Regions from separate parts of the Arthrobacter sp. SD1074B genome, predicted to be linked through region 3. Evidence: riboswitches for the same ligand, from Rfam matches in the RefSeq annotation. Region 3 holds a riboswitch; each other region holds the start of a gene.
The links. A riboswitch is a leader RNA that binds a small molecule or an ion and turns the genes downstream of it on or off. The one in region 3 is predicted to bind thiamine pyrophosphate.
Positions count from the first base shown of each region.

Region 1: another riboswitch for thiamine pyrophosphate. It lies ahead of ACUYM2_RS17065 (ECF transporter S component); the one in region 3 lies ahead of thiC (phosphomethylpyrimidine synthase ThiC).
Region 2: another riboswitch for thiamine pyrophosphate. It lies ahead of thiO (glycine oxidase ThiO); the one in region 3 lies ahead of thiC (phosphomethylpyrimidine synthase ThiC).

Region 1 is NZ_JBRAZT010000001.1:3,655,655-3,660,552, forward strand. Features, by position in the region: gene ACUYM2_RS17060 (ABC transporter ATP-binding protein) at 1-804, opposite strand, end outside; gene ACUYM2_RS17065 (ECF transporter S component) at 818-1,450, opposite strand; TPP riboswitch at 1,522-1,664, opposite strand; gene ACUYM2_RS17070 (heme-degrading domain-containing protein) at 1,891-2,439, shown strand; gene ACUYM2_RS17075 (DUF4235 domain-containing protein) at 2,481-2,744, shown strand; gene mnhG (monovalent cation/H(+) antiporter subunit G) at 2,814-3,206, opposite strand; gene ACUYM2_RS17085 (MrpF/PhaF family protein) at 3,196-3,474, opposite strand; gene ACUYM2_RS17090 (Na+/H+ antiporter subunit E) at 3,471-4,016, opposite strand; gene ACUYM2_RS17095 (Na+/H+ antiporter subunit D) at 4,013-4,898, opposite strand, start outside.
Region 2 is NZ_JBRAZT010000001.1:2,849,651-2,854,548, forward strand. Features, by position in the region: gene ACUYM2_RS13175 (thiazole synthase) at 1-417, opposite strand, end outside; gene thiS (sulfur carrier protein ThiS) at 423-659, opposite strand; gene thiO (glycine oxidase ThiO) at 656-1,957, opposite strand; TPP riboswitch at 1,949-2,068, opposite strand; gene thiE (thiamine phosphate synthase) at 2,095-2,823, shown strand; gene ACUYM2_RS13195 (ferritin-like fold-containing protein) at 2,833-3,504, opposite strand; gene ACUYM2_RS13200 (RNB domain-containing ribonuclease) at 3,545-4,898, shown strand, end outside.
Region 3 is NZ_JBRAZT010000001.1:2,380,765-2,385,662, forward strand. Features, by position in the region: gene ACUYM2_RS10995 (RNA-binding protein) at 1-230, opposite strand, end outside; gene rpsP (30S ribosomal protein S16) at 232-654, opposite strand; gene ACUYM2_RS11005 (hypothetical protein) at 874-1,311, opposite strand; gene ACUYM2_RS11010 (VOC family protein) at 1,447-2,322, opposite strand; gene ACUYM2_RS11015 (amidohydrolase family protein) at 2,407-3,507, opposite strand; TPP riboswitch at 3,655-3,762, shown strand; gene thiC (phosphomethylpyrimidine synthase ThiC) at 3,731-4,898, shown strand, end outside.

The DNA of each region.
Region 1 (4,898 bases), 1.3 Mb from region 3:
CACCCAGACGCCGGCGGCGATGAGGATGTCCCGTGCCTGCTCCAGGACCAGGTCCGGGGGCCCGTCCAGCAGCACGGCGGAGTCCGTGGCGGATCCGGGCTGGAGCACGACGATCCGGTCCACGAGGTCTTTCCAGACGGCAACCCGGTGCTCCACCACCACCAGCGTGGCCCCGGTCTTGTCCAGGCACCGTCCCACGGCGTCGCGGACCTCCAGGACACCGGCCGGGTCAAGGTTGGCGGTGGGCTCATCGAGCAGCAGCAGGCCCGGCCGCATCGCGAGGATCCCGGCGAGCGCCAGCCGTTGCTTCTGCCCGCCGGAGAGCGCCGACGTCGGGTGCTGCAGCGACAGGCCGCCCAGCCCCACGTCATCGAGCGCCTCCGCCACCCGGCGCCAGATCTCCGCCGGGGGTACGGACAGGTTTTCGGCTCCGAAGGCGACGTCGTCGCCAAGCCGCGACAGCACCACCTGGGTCTCCGGGTCCTGCTGCATCAGCCCCGCCCTGCCACGCCGGGCGCGGGGCGGGACGCCGTCGATCAGCAGGCTGCCGGTCTCGTCCGAGTCCTCGGCGTCCGCGGCGGCTGCCGAGGACGCCGCTGCAGCAGTGCTGTCCCCGAGCACCCCGGCGAGGGCATGCAGCAGCGTGGACTTGCCTGCACCGGACGGGCCCAGCAGCAGCACGCGCTCGCCCGGGCGGATGTCCAGGTCCAGGCCGCTCACGGCGGGCCGGGGCCGGCCGGCGTGCCGCCAGCCCCAGCCGCGGGCGGCGACCGCGGCCGGCCGGACGGCGTCGGAAGTTCTCATGCGTGTGCGGGTCTCAGGAGAACACGGGTTCCGACGCTGCCTTGCGGGAGGCGAATGAGCCCAGCACCCCGGTCTTGGCCAGGCCGCGGGCGGCCAGCCAGGACAGCCCGCCGGCAATTACGGCTCCGGAGATGGCGCAGAAGATGATGTAGGCGAGCTTGTCACCCGTTTCGTACGCGATGTTCCAGCCCCAGGGCAGGAAGGAGTCGTTCAGGCCGCAGAACAGGCCCGCGCCGGCTCCGGCGAGCAGGGACACCGGCAGGTTGAACCGCTTGTACAGGAACGCTGCGAAGATCAGTTCGGCGCCCAGGCCCTGGACGAAGCCGGAAAACAGTACCGAGGCGCCGTACTGCGAGCCCATGATCAGCTCGCCGGTGGCGGCGACGGTTTCGCAGAAGAGCGCCGCTCCGGGCTTGCGGATAATGAGCATGCCCAGCACCGCGGGAATCATCCAGCCGCCGGCATACAGCCCGGTTAGCGGCGGGTAAACGGCGTTGAGCGGAACGGAAACAAGGTTGGAACCCTGGGACCAAGCCCAGAAAATCACACCGCCGGCAACAGCGATCAACGCCGCCACCACAATGTCGACCACGCGCCAGTTGTATTTGCCGCTGGTAGGTGTCTGCTTCGCAGAAATATCAGTCATGTCGTCCTCCTGAGGTACAGGAGGGGAGGGTGTGTTCCGGCGGCGCCGCGGCTTCCGCCACGGGCGCCGGGCACCCTGAGAACTCGACTCCCTTGCGCCGGTACTAACCGGATCAGGTTCGAGGGTCTGCGGCTGTCCGCACTCTCAGCGCCCACCTACGGTTCCCTGGACTGCTCCAGTGATGCCCGACGGCGGCGCTCCCCTGTCGTATCAAAATCGCCCTTGTGGGCTGGGCCAGTTTACACCCGGCAGACCTCCCCGGTGACTCGCAGTTGTCGTCGTCCCGAGGGCCCACAACGACAACTACTGCCAGCCAGTTGGGGCTGGACCGCTTGTGACCTGCGAGAGCCGGCTTGCTAGAGTCGGCGTAGCATGCGATCACGTGACACCGCCGAGGCCGGGTCCTGCCGACGGCGGCCGACTAACGGAAGCTGAAGCCCTTGACCGACTCCCCAGCGCCTTCCCCCGAGTACGACCCGGACTCCGCCGAACCGCAGCCGCACGGGTCCCTGGCGGCGCTCATCGGCCGCCTCCTGATGGAGATCGAGGAACTGCAGTTCGAGTCCTTCAGCAAAGACGACGCCCTTGACCTTGGGCTCCGCCTGGTGGAACTTGGCCGGCAACGCTCCCACCCGATCGCCATCGACATCACCAAGGGTGAGCAGGTGCTATTCCACGCTGCGCTGGAGGGCGCCACCCCTGACAACGATCGCTGGATCAGAGCCAAACAGCGTACCGCCGTGCGGTATGAAGTCCCATCGCTGCTGGTGGGCCTTCGGGCGCGCGCGGCCGGGCGCAGGATCGAGGACAACGCCTGGTTCGACCAGCAGGAGTTCGCGGCCCACGGCGGCTCGTTTCCCATCTACCTGCGCGGCACCGGGATGGTAGGCGCCGTCACGGTGTCGGGACTGCCGCAGAAAGCCGACCATGAGCTGGTGGTCGAGGCGTTGACGGAGGTCCTTGGCCGGCCGGCGTCACTGGGACGCTAGGCTAGGGGAAGCCCTGTTTCCTCCCGCAAGGAGTAAGACGTATGAACATCTTCATCAAACTGCTCGGCACCGGCATCAGCCTTCTGGCCGGTTTTGTTGGCACCAAGGTGGTCGACACCGTTTGGGAGAAGACCACCGGCAACAAGCCGCCCAAGGGCCACGACGACGACGTTCCCACCACACTGCGCCAGGCGCTGACATTCGCCCTGATCTCGGCCTCGGTCAGCGCCATCATCCAGGTCCTCGCCAACCGCGGCACGCAGCGGGCAATCACCCGCTTCGCCAAAACCCAGGACCTCGTCTAGGGCGCATCGCCTAGCGCGCCTCAGCTAGCGCACCGCCCGGGGCGACGGCCCTGGGCGACGGCTGCGGCGTCACTCGTCGTCGGTAAACCCGCGCTTGCCGGCCGCCTGCTGCACGACGGCCTCGAGCTCGTCGGCGCTGAGGAGTTCCGGATGCAGGTGCTTGGTGCGGTAGCCGGCGCGTCCCACCATGTGGGCCGAGACCGGCACGGTGAGCAACTGGAAGATCCACGCCACTCCCAGCACCGGCCACACCCACCAAGTGCGCAGCTGCAGCCCCACCGCGCACAGCAGCAGGAAGAGGCCAAGCACCTGCGGCTTGGTGGCGGCGTGCATCCGGCTCATGAGGTCGGGGAAGCGCAGCAGGCCGATTGCCGCGCCGAGGGACATCAGCGCCCCGACCACCATGAACACGGCGGAGACGGCGTCGATCACGGCGTCGGCGGAGCTTGTCTCAGGATTCATTGGGCTGCTTCCTCCGGTCTGCCACGAAACGGGCCACGGTCACCGAGCCGACAAAGCCGATGATGGAGATGGACACCAGCAGCATCAGGTTGTTCAGGTGCCGGTTCACGGCCATGTCGATGCACAGCGCCGCGCCCAGGATGGCCAGCAGCACGTCGGCGGCCAGCACGCGGTCAAGCAGCGAGGGCCCCCGCGCGATGCGGATGATCGCGCCGCCCGCGGCGAGGGAGAGTACGACGGCGGTGATGGCCAGGACCAGCGGCATCATGCGCCCACCTCCTGCTTCAGTGCGGACAGTTCCGCCGGGGTGCCCATGATCCGGATCAGCGCGGCCTCGGTGTCGCGGACCTCCTTGCGGAGCTTGGCCGCGTCCCCTCCGTCGCGGACGTTGATGCCGTGGATGTAGAGCGTGGACGTTGACCGGTCCACTTCCACCACCACGGACCCCGGAATCAGCGAAGTGACATGCCCGGTGGCGGTCACCAGCAGGTCTGAATGGCTCCGGAGTTGGACGGCGACGACGGCACTGATCACCTGCGGGCCCCGGACCACGGCCAGGTACAAGACCTGGAAGCTGGCCGCCACGACCTTGCCCAGGAAGATCACGGCGAAGGGCACGGCGCGCAGTACGTTAAAGCGGCCGCCCAGTTCCACCGGCGGCAGGTAGAACAGCCGCGCCACCACCACCGCGATCAGGGCGCCGAATAGCAGGTTCCCGGCGCTGAAGTCCTGCCAGAGCGCACCCCAGACGACGACCAGCCAGACGAGCAGCGGCAGTTCCTGGCGCAGTGAAATTCTCTTTCGCGTCATTTCCCGCCCTCCAGCCGCGGCGGCTCGGCGATCACCGGGACCTGCGCCTCGTCCCCCAGCACGGCCTGGATGTAGGCTGACCGGTCCAGCATCACCTCGGCCGACTGGCCGGCCACCCGGAACAGCGGCCCGGCGAACACCGTCAGCGCCACCCCGAAGAGCACCAGGCCCAGGGTGGAACCAACCATGGTCCGGGGCAGCAAGGTCACGTTCTGCTGCCCGGCGCGGTCGCCGGTGGCGGAGTCGCCGGGAGCGGCGAGCAGCACGGGGGCGGGGTGTTCGGCGTCCTCGGGCTTGCGCCAGAAGGCGCGGTTCCAGACCCGGGCAATGGCCAGCAGGGTCAGCAGGCTGGTCAGCACGCCGCCGGCCACGAGGGCGTAGGCGAGCGGGGTGCCCAGGGCCACGCCGGCCTGCAGCAGCCCCAGCTTGCCCAGGAACCCGGAGAACGGCGGGATGCCGGCCAGGTTCATGGCCGGCACAAAGAACAGCACCGCCAGCAGCGGCGAGAGCTTGGCGAGCCCGGCGATCCGGTCCACCGAGGAGCTCCCGGCGCGGCGCTCAATCAGGCCGGTCACCAGGAACAGGCTCGTCTGGATGGTGATGTGGTGCGCCACGTAGAACACCGCGGCCCCCAGCCCCGCAACAGAGGACATCGCCAGGCCGAACACCATGTAGCCGATATGGCTGACCAGGGTGAAGGAGAGCAGTCGCTTGATGTCGCTTTGCGCCAGGGCGCCCAGGATCCCGACCACCATGGTCAGCAGGGCCGCGACCATCAGCGGGGTGTTGAACGTGTCGCCGGGAAAGAGCAGGGTCTCGGTGCGGACCATCGCGTAGACGCCCACCTTGGTGAGCAGCCCGGCGAACACGGCGGTGACCGGG
Region 2 (4,898 bases), 470 kb from region 3:
CTTAAAGCCGCGGGCCACCAGCTGCTCGGTGGCCTCCACGAGTTCCAGCGCGTCCGGCAGCAGGGTGTGCTCGTCCGCGATCACCTCGAGCTTCACCCAGTCCGTCTCAAGCGCCTCGCGGGCCAGCTCGGCGGTGAGGACGGCGTCCTTGGCGGTGAAGCAGCCGGCGGTGTTGGGCAGCACCCGGATGTTGTTGTCCGCCAGCAGCTGGAAGAGTGAGCCGCTCTCGGCCGGCGAGTAGCGGCGCATGGCGACCGTGGTGAGTTCCGTCCCGGAGGCCACCAGGGCGGCGCCCAGTCCATCCAGGCTCGGTGCCCCGCCGGTGCCCATGATCAGGCGAGATCCCAGTTCCACGCCGTCGAAGGTCAGCGGGTCCCGGCGTGCCTGCTGTGTTGCGGCGAGTGCTGTTTCTGCCATGTCGTTCATCCTCCCTGTACCGCGGTAACGAGTTCGACGTCGTCGCCCTCGTCGAGTGCCGTCGCGTGCCACTGGCTGCGCGGAACGACCTCGGCGTTGCGGGCGACGGCGACGCCGAGCTTCCGGCCGTCCGTCGCCTGGCCGTCGGCGGCGAGCGTCCGGCCGGTAACCCCGCTGACCAGCGCGCCGACTGTGGCGCCGTCGGCGAGGGCGTGCTGCGCTCCGTTGAGCCTGATGTTCATGCTGTGGTCCTGTCTGTTGGTGAGGCGTTTGCGGGTGACACGTCCCGCGGTTCGTGCGCGGAGGAATCCGGGCGGCGGCCGGAGAACCGGTCCGGCCGGAATTGGGCCCAGCGCGGGTCCGGCTGCCCCTCCAGCAGTGCCCGGCAGACGGCGGCGGCCGCCGGGGTGAGCAGTACCCCGTGCCGGAAAAAGCCGGTGGCCACGATCAGCCCCGCGATCTCCGGCCCCGCGCCGGGGCCGGAGACGCGGCCCAGCAGCGGGGCGTTGTCCGGCGTCCCGGGCCGTGCCCTGGCCGTGGCTTCAAGCAGTTCCAGTTCGGCGACGGCCGGGAGCAGCTGCTGTGCATCGCGCAGGAGCTGGTACACACCGCCAGCGGATACAGCGCCGGACTCGGATGGCGCGTCCTCCCGCTGGGTTGCTCCGATCACCACCGTGCCGTCGGCCCGCGGAACGATGTACACCGGCACACCGCGGACCAGCCCGCGCACGGTGGAGCGCAGCAGCGGCCGAAGCCGGTGCGGGACCCGGAGCCGGAGGATATCCCCGTAGACCGGCCGCAGCGGCAGGGACAGTCCTGCCGGCAGGCCCTGCAGGTTGCCCGCCCCGAGGCCGTTCGCCACGACCGTCTCGCCGGCACGGATTTCCCCGCCGCCCTCAAGCGTGGCCCCGGCCACACGGCAGCCGTCCCAGAGCAGCCCGGCCGCCCGGCGCCGCACCGCCGTGAACCGGCTGTCGGCGGCCAGCAGCGAGCCGATCCGGGCCAGCAGCCGGCGCGGGTCAACCTGGTGGTCGGCCGGGATGTCGAAGGCGCAGGAAATGCCCGGGCTGAGCAGGGGCTCACGGCTGCGGGCCTCGCGCACCGTCAGCGGCTCCACGGTCAGGCCGCAGGCCAGCTGCACCGCCCGCAGGTCCGCGAGCGCCCGGCGGTCGGCCGCGTCCGCGCCGACGGCGAGGGTCGGCGTCGTGAGATACCCGGTGCCGCCCTCGTCGGCGCCGCCGGCCAGGGCAGCCGCGAACTCCGGCCAGAGCCGCGACGCTTCCAGCATGAGGGTCAGGAGGCCTTCCTCCTGGTAATGCAGTTCGCTCACGGGAGCCAGCATGCCGGCGGCGGCCCAGCTGGCGCCGGAGCCGGGGGCGTCGTCGAGCAGGGCGACGGTGCGGCCGGAACGGCGCGCCTCCCAGGCGATGCCGTGGCCGATCACTCCCCCGCCGATGACGGCGACGTCGTAATATTCGGCGCCTGTCCGCGGCGCCGCTCCGGTGGCGGGTGTGACGGATGGTGGGACTGATACGTCCATGGTCTTCCTTCCCTACGCCGGTACTAACCGGATCAGGTCAAGCGGTCGGCTCTGACGCCCTCTCAGCCCGGCGGCCGGTGACGGCCTGCGCGGGCTCCCGCGGTATGCGCCCAGTTTAGAGGAACTAGGCTTGTGGCATGAGCCAGGATGTCCACACCACCGCCCGCCTGTACCTGTGCACCGACGCCCGGAAGGAACGCGGCGACTTCGAGGACTTCGTTGATGCCGCCTTTACCGGCGGTGTTGACATCATCCAGTTGCGGGACAAGTCGCTGGAGGCGGCCGAGGAGCTGGAGTTGCTGGAGGTCCTGCACACCGTCGCGCAGCGGCACGGCCGGCTCTGGGCCGTGAACGACCGCGCCGACGTGGCCTCGCTCGCCGGGGCGCCGGTCTTCCACATCGGGCAAAAGGACATATCCTTCACCGCGGCCCGGGAGTTCCTGGGCAAGGGCACCGTGATCGGCATGTCCACCCACACGCCGGAACAGGTCGACGCCGCCATCGCGGCGGCCCCGGGCCGAAGCGGGCTGGACTACTTCTGCGTGGGGCCGGTCTGGGCCACCCCGACGAAGCCGGGCCGTGCCGCCGTCGGGCTGGACCTGGTGCGCTACGCCGCCGCGGCGATCGGCCGGGCCGAAGCCGCGGATGTCGGAAAGGTCTCCGGCGTGGTGCCGTGGTTCGCGATCGGCGGCATCGACCTTGCCAACGTGGAGCAGGTCGTCGACGCCGGGGCGCGCCGGATCGTGGTGGTCCGGGCGATTACCGAGGCCGCTGATCCCGCCGGAGCCGCGCGGGCCCTGCTGGCCGCGCTTGACGCCGGAAGCCACGCCGACGCGGGCGCCCGCAGCGGCGCCGGGGAAAGCTAGCCGGGAAACCTAGCCGGCGAGTCCGAGCTGGGACATCCGCCGGGAATGGCCGGCGGCAAGTTCGGCGGTTAGGGCGCGGGCGAGTTCGCCGGCCCGGGCCTCATCCGCGCCGGTCAGGCCGCCGAGGAAAGCATGTTCCACGCTGACCCGCTGGGCCTGGGTGAGTGCCTCACCGAGCAGCCGCCGGGCCCACAGCGCCAGCCGGGAGGCCAGCCGGGGGTCATCGGCGAGGGCCTCCTTGAGACGGTCCCGCAGCACCGTCGTCGCGTCCCCGGCGGACTGGACCTGTTCGATCAGTGCGGCGGTGTCGGCGTCGACGTAGCTGGAAAGGGACCGGTAGAAGTCGGCGGAGACCGTGTCGATCACGTAGGCCTTCATCAGGGACTCATGCCAATCGGCGGGCCGGGTGCGCTCATGGAAGTGATCCACCGACGGCTGGAAGGGCAGCATGGCTTCCTCCGCGTCGACGCCCAGGCCGGCCAGGTGAGCGCAAACCAGTTCGAAGTGCTGGAACTCGATAACGGCGAGGCGGCCCAGCACCGCCCGGTCATGCAGGGTGGGCGAATACCGGGCGTCGGAGGACAGCCGTTCGAAGGCCGAGAGCTCCCCATAGGCCATTACCCCCAGCAGGTCCCTCAGGAAACGGTGGTAGCGGGCGGACTCAGCCGGGGAGGTGCTCATGCTTCAAGACTAGTAGCGGAAATCGGGCTACCCTGATTTCGTGTCTCATCATCGCCTGACTCCGAGCGTCCGCCAGCAGAAGAACCAGCTGGCCCAGGCGCTCAATGCACTGCGCACCATCCTGGAACTGCCCGGTCCGTTCCCTGAAGCGGCGCTCCGGGAAGCCGAGGCGGCCGTGGCCGGCCACGAACTGCCCGAGCTGGACCTGACGCACGTGGAGTTCGTGACCATTGACCCGGCGTCCTCAACGGACCTGGACCAGGCCTTGTTCATTGACCGCGCCGGCGACGGCTACAAGGTCTTCTACGCCATCGCCGATGTCCCGTCGTTCGTCCAACCCGGCGGGGCGCTGGACGCCGAGACCCGGCGCCGCGGCCAAACGTTCTACACCCCGGACGGCCGCATCCCGCTGCACCCGGAAGTCATCAGCGAGGCGGCCGGCAGCCTGCTGGCGGGCCAACTCTGCGCGGCCTTTGTCTGGGAGTTCGAACTCGACGACGCCGCCGAGGTGGCCTCCGTACTGGTGCGCCGGGCGCAGGTCCGCAGCCGGGCGAAGCTCAGCTACCACGGCGTGCAGGCCGCACTCGACGGCGGCACCGCGGACCCAGTACTGCAGCTGCTCAAGGAAGTGGGCAGCAAACGGGTGGAACTGGAACGCCTGCGCGGCGGGGCAAGCCTGAACATGCCGGAACAGGAAATCGAGCAACTGCCCGACGGCGGCTACCGGATCGTCGCCGCGCCGCCGCTGCCGGTGGAGGACTGGAACGCCCAGATTTCACTGATGACCGGCATGGCGGCAGCGGAGCTGATGCTGCAGGGCAAGGTCGGCATCCTGCGGACCATGCCCGCTCCGGACGAGAGTTCACTGCGGCACTTCCGGCGCCAGACCGGCGCGCTCGGCAAGCCCTGGGACGGCCAAATCAGCTACGGCGAATACCTGCGCACCCTGGACCCTACCGACCCGCGACAGCTTGCCATCGTGCACTCGGCCGGGATGCTTTTCCGCGGCGCCGGCTACACCCACTTCGACGGCGCCGTCCCGGAGGACGCCATCCAGTCCGCCATCGGCGCGGCCTATGCCCACTCCACCGCCCCGCTGCGGCGCCTGATCGACCGCTTCGTCCTGGTCATCTGCGAGGCCCTGTCCAACGGCGCCGAAGTTCCGGGCTGGGCCCGCGAAGCGCTCCCCTCGCTGCCGGCCATCATGGCGGCCTCGGACCAACTGGCCGCCAAGCTGGAGCGGCTGTCGCTGGACACCGTGGAAGCGGCCCTGCTGAGCAACCACATCGGGCAGGAATTCGACGCCGTCGTCATCTCCGGCTCAAAGCCGGCGAAGAACGGCAGCACGAACGGCAACGGGAAGGGCAACGGTAACGGGAACGGCCCCTCGGGAA
Region 3 (4,898 bases):
TCGGTGTCGACGACGTCGACCCTGACCGGCTCGCCGTCGGCCAGTGCCGCCACCACAGTGCGCAAGGCGCGTGCGGTGCGGCCCTGGCGTCCGATCACCCGTCCGAGGTCGTCCTGATGAACGCGCACTTCGAGGGTGTCCCCGCGGCGGTTGTTCTTCGCACTGACCTTAACGTCCTCGGGACTGTCAACAATCCCGCGGACCAGGTGTTCGAGCGCTTCTGCCAGCAATTTACTCAGCCTCGGTGGTCTCTGCTTCGGCGTCGGCGGGAGCCTCGGCTGCGTCGTCCTTCTTAGCCTTCTTGGTGATGGCTTCCGGGATAATCACGGAACCCTTTTCCGGGGTGACGAAGGCTTCCTTGGGAGCCTTGGTCTTCAAGGTTCCCTCCTGGCCGGGGAGACCCTTGAACTTCTGCCAGTCACCGGTGATCTTCAGGATCGCGGCGACCTGCTCGGACGGCTGTGCGCCGACGCCGAGCCAGTACTGGGCACGGTCCGTGTCGACCTCGATGTACGAGGGCTCTTCGGTCGGGTGGTACTTGCCGATCTCTTCGATGGCACGGCCGTCACGCTTGGAGCGTGCGTCCATGACGACGATGCGGTAGTACGGTGCGCGCATCTTGCCGAAGCGCTTAAGGCGAATCTTTACGGCCACTTTTGTGGTCACTCCTGTTTCTGAAACGGGGTCGAGCCCGGCGTTCTGCACCCGTGGGGCGGGCCGTACTAGGGGGTTCTAAAGGACAGGATCCGGACGCGGAGAGAGGGGCCACGCAGATCGAGTACGTGTTCATTGTGCCAGATCACCGCGCGGATTTCGACTTGACACCCGCGGCGGGCAACTTGCGGGTGGTTTTTGGCCGGGGCGGGCGTCGAGTCAGGACGTCCAGACGTAGAGTCCTGACTTCGTGGCGGGGTCGACGCCGGCCGCCAGCTCGGCGAGCTGCCGGACGTAGCGGGCGGCCTGCTCGGCGCCGAAGGGCATGTCCTCCTCGGCCGCCCAGCTTTCCGCGACCTCGGCCAGGACATCGCCTTCGCCTTCCGTCTCGTAGCTGAGCAGCTCCGCGAGGGCCCGGACCATCGCAGCCGGCACGCCCAGCAGCGAGTCGCTGGCAACGTCCACCATCGCCAGCTCATAGTCGGCACCCGCGGCGTGCACGGCGGTGCCGGCCAGGTCGCCCAGCCGCTCCACCTCGAAGTCGCTGATGTCCGGAATCCGGACAGCGCCCGGGGCAGCCGCGGCGCCGCCGTCGAGGGCCGACGCGCGCTTCAGGGCGGCATCGTGGGTGGCGACGAAGATTTCAGTAAATCCCAAGGAAGTGCTCCTCATCCGGGGGTAGGGCTGGCATGGTGCCGGCAGCCGCCCTGCGGCGGCCGCCGGTTTCAGCCTAGCCCAGACGGAGCCGAGGCCCTGCTGGGCAGGTCCGGCTGGGCAGGTCCGGCTGCGGTCTTAGCGAACGGCGACGCGGATCCGGTTGCGCCACGGATCATCGAAGCGCAACTCGGCACCCGTGTGGTGGGACTCGACGCCGGCGGTCTTGAGCCGGTCGGCGAGGGCGCCGACGTCGTCTCCGGAAGGAACTTCGATGAGCACTTCGCCAAGGCCAAGGGTGTCGTGGCGGGGTCCGGCGCCGCGGCTGTTCCAGACGTTCATGGCCATGTGGTGGTGGTAGCCGCCGGCGGAGACGAAGAGGGCCTGGCCGTGCCAGCCCGCGGTCTTCTCGAATCCCAGCGTGCCGACGTAGAAGTCGTGGGCGGACTGCACATCGCCGACCTGCAGGTGGACGTGCCCGACGCCGGCGTCCGCCTCGCGCTGGCCGGCCAGCGACGCTTCGGTGAGGTGCTGCTCGAGGTAACGCTGCGGGGGCAAGGCGAGGCTGTCCATCACGACGTTCTTCCCGTCCCAGGACCAGGCGTCGCGGGGCCGGTCCCAGTACAGCTCGATGCCGTTGCCCTCCGGGTCATTGAAGTAGAAGGCCTCGCTGACGAGGTGGTCGGCGCTGCCGGTGAAGGACTGCGGCTCGTACTGCGCAGCGGAGGCGACGGTGGCGGCCAGCGAGGGCTGGTCCTCGAACAGCAGGGCGGTGTGGAAGAGGCCGGCCTCGCCGCGGGAGGGCAGGTTCAGCCCGGGGGCGGGGGCCAGGTGGACGAGGGGCTTGCGCTTGCGTCCAAGGTACAGCCCGCCGTCCTGCTCGGCGACGATGTCGAGGCCGAGGGCGCGCTGGTAGTAATCGGTCATGACCTTCATGTCGCCTACCTTGAGCATCACGGTGCCCATGGTGAGTTCGGCGGGAAGGAGATCCTGGGTGCTGGTTTCTGCGGTCATCGAAACGCTCCGGTGGTGGTCCTGCGGCCACCGACCTTCGGTGACCTTACTTAGACATAAATTACTTGAAGCTTCAATTTATTCCTAATGCGGGAGAGGCTCTTGACCTACCAGTTCCCCGCGCAGCACGATGTTCCGGGGCGCCCGCAGGGTCGCGAGGTTGCGGCGGGGGTCCTCGGCGCAGACCAGCACGTCCGCGCTGGCGCCTTCGGCAATGGATTCGGCACCGAGCCAGCCCCGGGCAGCCCAGGTTCCGGCGTCGAGCGCCGCTGCGGCCGGGAGTCCGGCGGTGTGCAGGGCCTCGAGTTCATCGGCGATCCGGCCGTGTTTGATGACGCTGCCCGCGTCCGTCCCGGCGTAGATGGCCACGCCGGCTTCGTACGCCTCCACGATCCGTTCGGCGCGGCGTTCCCAGAGTGAGCGCATGTGTGCGGCGTAGCGCGGGAACTTGCCTTCGGCTTGGGCCGCAATGTCCGGGAAGGTGGCGATGTTGATCAACGTGGGCACGATCGGCACACCCTGTTCGACGAAGCGGGGCACGTGCCGGGGCAGCAGCCCGGTGCCGTGTTCGATGCAGTCAATACCGGCGTCGAGCATGTCATCGAGGGTGTCTTCCGCGAAGCAGTGCGCCGTGACCCGGGCGCCCTCGTCGTGGGCAGCCCGGACCGCGTCCTTTACGGTCCCGGCCGGGAAGCTGGCGGCAAGGTCGCCGGCGTCGCGGTCGATCCAGTCGCCCACCAGCTTGACCCAGCCGTCCCCCGCGCGGGCCTGCTTGCGCACGGCCTCCACCAGGTCCCCGGGTTCAACCTCGACGGCGAAGCCCCGCAGGTACCGTCGCGTCCTCGCGATGTGCCGCCCGGAGCGGATGATGCGCGGCAGGTCGCTCCGCTGCTGGATCCACCGGGTGTCGTGGACCGCGCCGGCATCGCGGACCAGCAGCGTTCCCGCGTCGCGGTCGGTCAGGGCCTGCCGCTCGGCTACCTCGTCCGGGACGTCTCCGCCGGGACCGAGCCCGATGTGGCAGTGCGCGTCGACCAGGCCCGGGATGACCCAGCCATCCAGGATTAGGTCCGCCGCGGCCGCGGGCCGGTTGAAGGTCAGCCTGCCGTCCACGGCCCACACTCCGCGCCGCTCCCGATCGACTGCCGTGAGGACCGGGCCGCTGAATTCGATGATGCTGCTCATGGCCTAAAGCCTAATCCGCATGGCGATCCGCGGGCCCAGCGCGTCCAACCCCGGGGCAAGACCCTGCGCTGAATCACGACGCCACGCTGACACAGACGCGGTCCGGGCGCCCCCGCCGGCTTCCCGGGCGCCCTGTGGTAGCTTCGTCTACGACCACACGGGTGCCCCTGCAGGGGCTGAGATCAGGCTGGCGCAGCCTGCGACCGTTGAACCTGTCCGGGTAATGCCGGCGAAGGAAGTGAGTAGTTCTTTGAGCGCAACAAATCCACAGCACAGCCCTGCCCTGAACGGGAACAGCGCCGCGCCAACGGAGCCTCCCGCCAGCGGCGCAACAACCGTGACGCAGTCCCTGAAATCCCATGCACTCGCGTATGTCGAAGACGGCGGGATCCGCGTCCCGGTGACGGAAATTGCCTTGGAACCATCCCCGGGCGGCGTCGGGAATCCTCCGTTCCGGGTGTACCGCACCGCGGGACCGGGCAACGACCCGGTGGTGGGGCTCGCCGCTTTCCGCAGTGAATGGATCGCCGGACGCGGGGACACGGAACCCTACAGCGGCCGGGAACGCAACCTGCTCGACGACGGCAAATCCGCGGTCCGACGCGGTGCCGCCTCAGCGGAATGGCGCGGAGCGCCGCCGGAGCCCCGCCGCGCCGTTGAGGGCCGAACGGTCACCCAGATGCACTACGCACGGAAGGGCCTCGTGACACCGGAGATGCGCTTCGTCGCATTGCGGGAGAACTGCGACGTCGAGCTCGTCCGCAGCGAAGTCGCCGCCGGCCGGGCCATCATCCCCAGCAACATCAACCACCCGGAGTCCGAGCCGATGATCATCGGGAAGGCGTTCCTGGTCAAGATCAACGCGAACATCGGCAACTCTGCGCTCACCAGCTCCATCGCCGAGGAGGTCGACAAGCTCCAGTGGGCCACGCAGTGGGGAGCGGACACGGTGATGGACCTGTCGACCGGGGACGACATCCACACCACCCGCGAATGGATAATCCGCAACTCCCCTGTCCCCATCGGCACTGTCCCGATCTACCAGGCCCTGGAAAAGGTCAACGGCGAGGCAAATGCGCTGACCTGGGAAATCTTCCGGGACACCGTGATCGAACAGTGCGAGCAGGGCGTCGACTACATGACCATCCACGCCGGAGTGCTGCTCCGGTACGTCCCGCTGACCGCCAACCGGGTTACCGGAATCGTGTCCCGCGGCGGTTCGGTCATGGCCGGGTGGTGCCTTGCGCACCATCAGGAGAACTTCCTGTACAAACACTTTGACGAGCTGTGCGAAATTTTTGCCCGCTACGACGTCGCCTTCTCCCTCGGCGACGGGCTGCGGCCGGGGTCGACGGCGGACGCCAACGACGCAGCCCAGTTCGCCGAGCTGG